One region of the Nocardia sp. CA-135398 genome, then DNA from elsewhere that is predicted to be linked to it. Evidence: riboswitches for the same ligand, from Rfam matches in the RefSeq annotation. Region 1 holds a riboswitch; each other region holds the start of a gene.

What was found. Region 1 has a riboswitch for S-adenosylmethionine ahead of ACQP1T_RS02480 (aminotransferase class V-fold PLP-dependent enzyme). Riboswitches for the same ligand answer to the same signal wherever they lie in the genome.
Region 2: linked by a shared signal. The riboswitch ahead of metX (homoserine O-acetyltransferase MetX) and the one ahead of ACQP1T_RS02480 (aminotransferase class V-fold PLP-dependent enzyme) in region 1 are both predicted to bind S-adenosylmethionine.
Region 3: linked by a shared signal. The riboswitch ahead of ACQP1T_RS03165 (rhodanese-like domain-containing protein) and the one ahead of ACQP1T_RS02480 (aminotransferase class V-fold PLP-dependent enzyme) in region 1 are both predicted to bind S-adenosylmethionine.
Region 4: linked by a shared signal. The riboswitch ahead of ACQP1T_RS28345 (amino acid ABC transporter permease) and the one ahead of ACQP1T_RS02480 (aminotransferase class V-fold PLP-dependent enzyme) in region 1 are both predicted to bind S-adenosylmethionine.

Annotation. Positions count from the first base shown of each region.
Region 1 is NZ_CP192084.1:563,802-565,998, forward strand. It holds gene ACQP1T_RS02475 (LysE family translocator) at 14-649, opposite strand; SAM riboswitch class IV at 763-876, shown strand; gene ACQP1T_RS02480 (aminotransferase class V-fold PLP-dependent enzyme) at 923-2,197, shown strand, end outside.
Region 2 is NZ_CP192084.1:7,708,891-7,711,087, reverse strand. It holds gene metX (homoserine O-acetyltransferase MetX) at 1-962, opposite strand, end outside; SAM riboswitch class IV at 1,202-1,312, opposite strand; gene ACQP1T_RS34375 (TetR family transcriptional regulator) at 1,356-2,099, opposite strand.
Region 3 is NZ_CP192084.1:693,044-695,240, reverse strand. It holds gene ACQP1T_RS03170 (Rv0361 family membrane protein) at 231-686, shown strand; SAM riboswitch class IV at 752-867, shown strand; gene ACQP1T_RS03165 (rhodanese-like domain-containing protein) at 882-1,298, shown strand; gene ACQP1T_RS03160 (O-succinylhomoserine sulfhydrylase) at 1,295-2,197, shown strand, end outside.
Region 4 is NZ_CP192084.1:6,406,794-6,408,990, reverse strand. It holds gene ACQP1T_RS28350 (amino acid ABC transporter ATP-binding protein) at 1-22, opposite strand, end outside; gene ACQP1T_RS28345 (amino acid ABC transporter permease) at 19-1,044, opposite strand; SAM riboswitch class I at 1,055-1,148, opposite strand; gene ACQP1T_RS28340 (hypothetical protein) at 1,471-2,181, shown strand.

The sequences.
Region 1 (2,197 bases):
ACCAGGCGCATCCTTACGCGGCCGAGGCGGCGGTGCCGATGCCGAGCGCGGCGAGGATGGCCGCGCTGATCTGCTCGAGCCGATCGCGAATCCGGGGGCGGCGCAACATCGCAACGGCCCGGGAGGCCAGCATGGCGAGCAGGATCATCTCGACGGCGGCAATGCAGCATTCGATGGCGCCGAGCGCGAGGGTGTTCAGGAACGTGACGTCGGTGAGGAATTGCGGCAGTACCGCCAGGTAGAACAGTCCGACCTTCGGGTTGAACATGCACGACACCACGCCCGCGGCGAATGCCGAGCGAATCGAGGGCGGGGCCTCCGTGGCCGACTGTCCGGACGGTGCGGTGGTATCAGCCCCGCGCTGCTTGCGGTGATCGATCAGCGCGCGAATTCCCAAGTACACCAAATAGATTCCGCCGATGATCTTGAGCGTCCGGTAGGCCGTCGCGGACTGTTCCAGTAGGGCGGCGACGCCAGCCGCGACCACGACGGCCCACACGATCCCGCCCAATGCCGAGCCGATCGCCGCGGCAATGCCGGGTCGCGCGTCCACGATCGAGAATCGCAGCACCAGGAACGAATCCGGGCCGGGCGTAATCGACAGCAGAATGCACAGGCCGACAAAGCTGAGCAGCAGGGAAGGCGTCACCTCTCGATCAGACCGCACATCACTCGGCATTGCAAGGTTATTTATTCAGCTGCATGTGTATGCAGTTGCGGTGCGGTTGACAGAGCGGCGGGGCATCTGTCAGTCTCGGTTCAGGTCATGAGTACCAGCATCAAGCCCCGGCTAGCTGGTCGGCAACCCTCCTCCGCGGTGGGGTGCTCCGGGTGACGACCAGGCCGCAGCCAGACCGGATGCGGCAAGCGCGGACTCGGATGATCACCAGATTTCGGGTCCCACAGCCGATGGGATTTTGTGATGACCGCTGCAATCGATAAAACCTGTGCCGCCCTCGCTCGGGTCTCCGGCGACGACCTTCAGGTGCCGCTCGTCCAGGGCGGAACGACCACCTACACGAACTTCGACTACGCCGCTAGCGCACCGGCGTTGGCGCAGGTCACCGATCGGGTGCAGCAGCTGCTGCCGTACTACGCGAGTGTGCACCGCGGTGCCGGTTACGCCTCGCGGATCTCCACCGAGTGCTACGAGGCCGCGCGCGGTTCGGTCACCCGCTTTCTCGACGCCGCCGACGATCAGGTCGTCGTATTCACCCGCAACACCACCGATTCGTTGAATCTGCTCGCCGCATGTGTGCCCGGCGACACCGTGGTGCTGGATATCGAACATCATGCGAACTTCCTGCCGTGGACCCGGCACGGCCGCCGCGTCGTCAGGGCCGCGGCGACCGTCGAGGAGACGATCCGTCAGCTGATCGCCGAATTGTGCAGTAAGCCAGCGGCATTGCTCGCCGTCACCGGTGCGTCCAACGTAACCGGTGAGGTGCTGCCGCTGGAGCGCCTGGCCACCATCGCGCACCAGTGTGGCGCCCGCATCCTGGTCGATGCCGCGCAGCTTGCGCCGCATCGCCGAATCAGCCTGCGCGCCACCGGAATCGACTACCTCGCATGCTCCGGCCACAAGCTCTACGCACCGTTCGGCGCGGGAGTGCTTGTCGGACGCCGGGATTGGCTCGATGCCGCCGAACCGTATCTGGCGGGCGGCGGGGCGGTTCGCGAGGTCACCACCACCAACGCGGAATGGGCAGCGGCGCCGCAGCGGCACGAGGCCGGTTCACCGAATGTCCTTGGTGCGGCCGCACTCGCCGCCGCATGTGACGCACTGTGCGCGATCGATCCGAAAACCCTTGCCGCGCACGAGCAAACGCTCGCCGATCGCCTGCGCGCCGGGCTGTCCGAGATTCCGGGCGTCAACCTGCTGCGCATCTGGGACGACAGCCCGGACACCGTCGGCATTGTCGCCTTCACCCTGGACGGATTCGTCCCCGGCCACGTAGCCGCCTACCTCTCCGCCGAACACGGCATCGGCATTCGCGACGGCCGCTTCTGCGCCCACCCGCTGCTCGCCCGCCTCGGCCTCGACGGCGCCCTGCGCGCCAGCATCGGCCTCGGCACCAGCTCCGCCGACGTGGACCGCCTGGTCGAGGCCATCGCCACCCTGGTCGACAAGGGTGCGTCGTGGAATTACGCCAGCACCGACGGACTCTGGAACCCGACCCCCGAAACCCGCCCCTTC
Region 2 (2,197 bases), 1.5 Mb from region 1:
CCGACCACGCACGGCACCGGGGTGGCGGCGAGGGCGGCCGCGATGCCGCCGCGACCGCGGCCGATATCGTGTCGGTTCATCGCCTCGGTCAGCAGCACATAGGTAGCGGGATCGAAACGGCTGCAAAGCTTTTCGGCTTGGTGATCCAGGTAGCTCTGCACCGCGTAGCGGCCGCCGTTGCGCGGATCCTCATCGCCCTGCGCGTTGTTCTCGAAGCGGTGATCGAGTTCGCTTTCGGTGCGGTAGGTCAGGTGCGCGATGCGGCGGGCGATGCCCATGCCGGTCATCGGGGCGCGATCGGTGTCGTGATAATCGCCGCCCTGCCAATCGGGATCGGCCTTGATGGCGGCGATTTGCGTTGTCTGCGTGCCGATCTGGTCGGCGGTGGCGCGTGCGCCGACGGCGAGCACCAGCGCGGATGCGACCCGCTCCGGCGCGCCGACCATCCACTCCAGCACTCGCATACCGCCCATCGAACCGCCGACGACGGCGGCCAGGCGTTCGATGCCGAGCAGATCGAGCAGCGCCGCTTCCGCGGTCACCTGATCCCGGATCGAGATCTCCGGAAACCTTGCGCCCCAAGGCTTTCCATCCGGCGCCAGCGTCGACGGGCCGGTGCTGCCCTTGCAGCCGCCGAGCACATTCGTCGCGACGACGCACCATTCGTCGGTATCCACCGGTGCGCCCGGCCCGACCATGCCGTCCCACCAGCCGGGCAGCGGATGGATGTCGTCGGGTACCCCCACGACATGCGAATCGCCGGTCAGCGCGTGCTCGACGAGCACCACATTGTCCAGTGCGGGGGAGAGTTCGCCCCAGCGCTGTACGGCCAGATGAACGTCCGGGATGACAGCGCCGCTCTCCAGCCGCACATCCCCGATGGCGATGATGCCGAGCCTCCCGTCCGGCGGTGGCAGGGCCACCGTGGCGGAACGCGCGGTACGAGGGTCGGTCACAGTCACGTCGTCGCCGCCGTGAAACCGACCCGCCGCGCACAGTGCGTCGCCGACGCCGGGGGAATCACGAGGGAACGCACATCCCCGATGTTAACTACCCGGCTGAACCGGGCCGCGGTCCGGTAGACCGGGAGTCCGGCCGCGGACGCGATGGGGTCACTCATATCGTGCTCCAAAGGGTTGTTCGCCTGCGGTCTTATCGGGGTGCGGGTGACGGACGACAACTCATCGGAAAAACCTCCTGAAGTGCGCGCTTGCCCTCGACCATCGAGAGCCCGGTCATCACCCGGAGCACCCCACCGCTGCTGGAGGGTTGCCGTCCAGCAAGCCGGGGCTTCGCGCTGGCACTCATGACCTGACGGACATGGTAACCGGCGGGCGGGCGGCGACTGAAATCCGTTACCGGGTTTCCACCGGCTCGGTCGCGGGCCGCCCGGTGCACACGCGCATGAATTCGTCGAACGATGTGGTGAATCCGTTGCGGGCCTCGGCGGCGGCCGCGGCGGTGTCCTCCTCGTCGAAGATCGAGTTCTGGCACTCCATGCTGAGATGGCCGATCAGCTGCCAGGCGCCGACGACCAGCCGCACCGGCAGCGCGTCGGGCTGGGTGCCGAGTCGCTCGGCGATCACGTCGGCGATCGCGGCGTTTTTATCGTCGGCCAGTTCCATGCTCTGCGCGCTGACCGTCGGACTGCTGCGCAGGATTCGCTGCATCTGCTGGAAGCGGCGGAATGACAGCGGTCCGTCGACACTCGCCGCAGCCTGGTCGACGACCTGCAAGAAGGCCTCGCGCAGCGATTGCAGCTCATTGCCGGTGACCGGGAGTCCGCGCAGGCATTCGGCGATCGCCAGTCCGAAATCCTTGACCGGCCCGAGGACGATGGCCTCTTTGCTGTCGAAATACCGGTTGATCGTGCGCGGGGACACATCCGCGCGGTCGGCGATCTGTTCGACCGTCGTCGCGTCGAATCCCTGTGCGTCGCACAGGTCGAGTGCCACCTCGATGATGCGCAAACGGGTCTGCTGCTTCTTGCGCTCGCGCAATCCCGGACCGCCGGACGCACTGGTCCCTGGATTCGCTGGGGCGCGCACAGCGTCCTCGGCTGTGGCGCTCGCGCCGATCGGCGTCGATGACTCGAGCATGGCCCCATGCTATCGCAATCGGGCGGGTTTGTGTCCTCAACGGTCAAATGTCGGAGTGCGACATTTTTCTCTTGACGACAAATGTCTGTAGATGACAG
Region 3 (2,197 bases), 130 kb from region 1:
GATCGCATCTGCCGATGCGAACAGGCGGCCATCTCGGCTATGACAGCAGGCCGCAGTCTCGCGATTCTATCGGTGGCACAGCACGCGCCCCGCGGCGGTGCGTACACCGGGTGTTTGCTACCCGGCCCACCTACCGTGACTACCCGCTCTGCGCGCTTCTATCGAATCCGCGCGTCGCCGGTATCGGGGCCGAATGCCTGATACCACCGCCCACCAGGGATGATCGACTCATGACAGAGCAGCAGGGCACCGATGAAGAACCCGTAATCGTGGTCGATCAGACCGATCGTCGCTCCATGGTGCCGTTCATCGCGGCGGCCGTCTTCGCGGCTGTCGTGCTGCTCGCGATCGTGCTCGGTGCGGTGCTCTCGCCAGCTGAGAAAAATGTCACAGAATCGGACAAGATCGCGGCGGCGGTGCAGCGCTACGCGGAGGCCCGCACCACCACCGACAACACGCCGCCGCCTGGCGTGGCCTGTTCGGGATTCGACGAGAGCAAGACGCCGCTCGCCGGTCAGTTCGGTGGGGCCGCCGCCGGAAAGTCGATCAAGGTAACCAAGATTGAGAACGCGATCGTCGACGGCGATAAGGCCAAGGCGACGGTGACCATCGCGGTCGATGGGCGGGAGACCCCGGCGACCTGGAATCTGATCCGCTCACAAGACCGCTGGATCGTCTGCGGTTGATTGCTTATGCGCGACGCGAAATGGGGTTTGACATGGCGGCCCCTGCCCAGGCAATCTCATTTTCAGGTCATGAGTACCAGTGCCAAGCCCCGGCTGACTGGTCGGCAACCCTCCTCCGCGGTGGGGTGCTCCGGGTGACGACCTGGCCGCGACCCAATCCCAGGTGCGGCAAGCGTGGATTCACAGGAGGATCGCATGACATATGCCGGTGACATCACCCCACAGCAGGCGTGGGAGTTGTTGCAGGACAATCCCGAAGCCGTCTTGGTAGACGTGCGCACCGAGGCCGAATGGCGCTTCGTCGGTGTGCCGGATACGAGTTCGATCGACCGGCCGACGGTGCTGATCGAATGGGTGGACAGCAACGGCGCCCGCAACGGTGAGTTCGTCGAGCAGCTGAGCAAGGCGCTGGAGGGTCGCGATCCGGCGGCGCCGGTCGTCTTCCTCTGTCGCTCCGGACAGCGTTCCGTCGGTGCGGCCGTGGCCGCGACCGGGGCTGGTATCGCCCCGTCGTTCAATGTGCTGGAGGGCTTCGAAGGCCCGATCGACGAGTTCGGACATCGTGGCGGCTCCGGCTGGCGCGCCATCGGCCTGCCGTGGCGGCAGTCATGATCACCGGTGGTGCGTTCGACAAGCCGCTGCCCGAAGGCGTCGGTCCCGCCACGCTCGGTGTGCGAGGTGGGCTGCGTCGCTCGGGATTCGAGGAAACCGCCGAGGCGCTGTATCTGTCCTCCGGTTTCGTCTATGAGAGCGCCGAGGCGGCCGAGGCCGCGTTCACCGGCGATATCGAGCATTTCGTCTACTCCCGCTACGGCAACCCGACGGTCGCCATGTTCGAGGAGCGGCTGCGTCTGATCGACGGCGCCGAAGCATGTTTCGCGACCGCGAGCGGTATGTCGGCCGTATTCACCGCGCTCGGTGCGCTTTTGGGCGCGGGCGACCGACTCGTGGCCGCGCGCAGCCTGTTCGGCTCGTGCTTCGTGGTGTGCAACGAGATTCTGCCGCGCTGGGGTGTGGAGACGGTCTTCGTCGACGGCGATGATCTGGATCAATGGGAGCAGGCGCTTTCGGTGCCGACCCAGGCCGTGTTCTTCGAGACACCGGCCAACCCGATGCAGACGCTGGTCGACGTGCGTCGGGTGACCGAACTCGCGCATGCCGCGGGCGCGAAAGTGGTGCTGGACAACGTCTTTGCCACGCCGCTGCTGCAGCGCGGTTTCGACCTCGGTGCCGATGTGCTGGTGTATTCGGGCACCAAGCACATCGATGGTCAGGGCCGGGTGCTCGGTGGTGCGATCCTCGGCGCCCAGGACTACATCGACGGTCCGGTGAAAACCCTCATGCGCCATACCGGTCCGGCGCTGAGCCCGTTCAACGCGTGGACCCTGCTCAAGGGTTTGGAGACCATGCCGCTGCGGGTGCGTCATTCCACCGAATCCGCACTGCGCATCGCGCGGTTCCTCGAGAGCAACAAATCCGTCTCATGGGTGCGCTACCCGTACCTGGAGTCG
Region 4 (2,197 bases), 2.8 Mb from region 1:
CCGCCGCCACCGGCGCGCTCATCGGGTTGCCCCGCGCGGTGCGGCGGAACCGACTTCGGCGATTTCGCGTAGCCTGCGCCACACCCTCTGCACCGGTGTCGGTGGCGGCGTGCGGTGCGCGCCCTTGGCGTAGTGGCGTTCGATATAGAACTGCACCACCGACAGAATCGTGGTCAGCACGATGTACCAGACGGTGGCCACCATGAGCAGTGGCACCACCCGGCCGTTGCGCCCGTAGATCACCTGGACCTGGTAGAACAGTTCCGCGATCGCCATGACCGACACGATCGAGGTGCCCTTGAACAGGCTGATCACCTCATTGGTCGCATTCGGCAGAATCGAGCGCATGGCCTGCGGGACGATGACCGTGCGGAACTGGCGCACCCGTGGAATGCCCAGCGCCGCGGCCGCTTCCAGCTGCCCCGGATCGACCGAAATGTATCCGGCCCGGATGATCTCGGCCGCATACGCCGCCTGATGCAATGCGAGTCCGATGACCGCCGCGGTGAACCCGCTGATCACCCCGTTCACCTCGAAGGTGAGAAAGGAAGGGCCGAATGGGATTCCGAGCGAAATCGTGTTGTACAGGTAGGCGATGTTGAACCAGAACAGCAACTGCACGATCAGCGGAATCGAGCGGAACGCCCAGATATAGACCCACGAGATCACCCGCAGCACCGGATTATTCGACAGCCGGGCGATCGCCAATGCCGTGCCGATCAGGAATCCCAGTGCCGTACCCCACAGGGTCAGCTCCAAGGTGACCTTCAGCGCCGACAGCACCGATTTCGCGGTGAAGTACTTGGCGAACGTCGACCAATCCCAGCCGGGGTTGGTGGCCAGTCCGTGGATGAATTGTGCGAGCAGTACCAGTGCGATGGCACTGACCACCCAGCGCCACGGGTGCCAGGACCTGGCGATCGCGGGTGCATCGGTGATGCCTGCGGTAGCGGCGGGTGCACCCGATGCGGCGGCATCGGGTGTGTGGGCACCCGGTATCGGTACATCCGATACCGGAGTATCGGATGCGACGGACGCGCTCATGGTTCCGGTTCCTCCATCGTTCCCGGCGGAAGCACCCGCACCCGGTGACCGGGGGGTTGCTGCGACGTCGATGAGCCAGGTCTCTCGGTCGCTCTGGATGGTGTGTCCGACGCCGAGCACGGGTCGGTCAATGGGTCTAGCCGAAATATCATGCGAAGCAGGCGAAGTCCGGCACAAGGGTACGAATCAGCCTGAGCGCAGACCTTGTTTACATGGCCATGAGCAGGCACTATTGGCCCGGTTGTGCAGTGGATCGTGGCATTTCGGATATGGTTCTGCGCGCGCTGTTCGTCCGGATTGCCCCGCTGTGGTTTGCCGCGGCGGCGCGCGGCACGACCGTGTCGCTCGCCGAAATAGCCGCTGTTGCGAAGGTTTGCCGGAGTACTCTCGGACCTCGATTCGTGCCCGACGATGAGGAGGTTCGCCGTGACCCTGCTGCGCCGTCTGACGACGCTAACCGCCATCGCGACCGGTTCGGTCGCGCTGGCTCTCTCCCCCGGCATCGCCGCCGCCGGTCCGGCGCCGATGCCCGAACCAGCTGTTCCGGCCGCGACCTCCCCGCCTGCCCAGGCCGCGCCCGGTGATCTGTTGGCCGCTTACCGAACCGTTGTCGAGGCGCTGCGCACCTTCGGCATCGACCCGTTCCTATATCCCGCCGTCGCGCCGTTCTGCTCGGCCACCGGCAGCCTCGGTCTGGTCCCCGCCGTTGCGGGGGCGGTGCCCGGCCCGTGGCCGAAAGCTACGGTGGCCATTCCGGGCCTCGACCCGGCCGCCGTCAAGGCGGGGCAAGTCATGTTCACCTTCGTCCCCTACGGCCTCGGCCCGGACGGCACCAACGCCACGGGCATGAATGTCGCCTGGGTCAACCTGGCCAATGGCCGCAGTGGCGTCACCGCCATGGGATCGATCCCCGATGTGGTCCGCACGATGGTGCCCGCCGAAACCCCGACCGAGATAAGGCCACTGGCCGAACGTGCCATCCAAGACTTCTTCGCCGCCTTCCCGGTCGGCGGGGTACGCGCGGTTCCGGTCGACACCGGATCCGGCACGGTACTCGCCGCGGTCTTCGGAACCGTCGACAACGGCGGCAAGTCCTGCTTCTTCCTCCCGACGATAGGACTCACCTCGGTGCGCTGACTACGTCTCGGCCGAT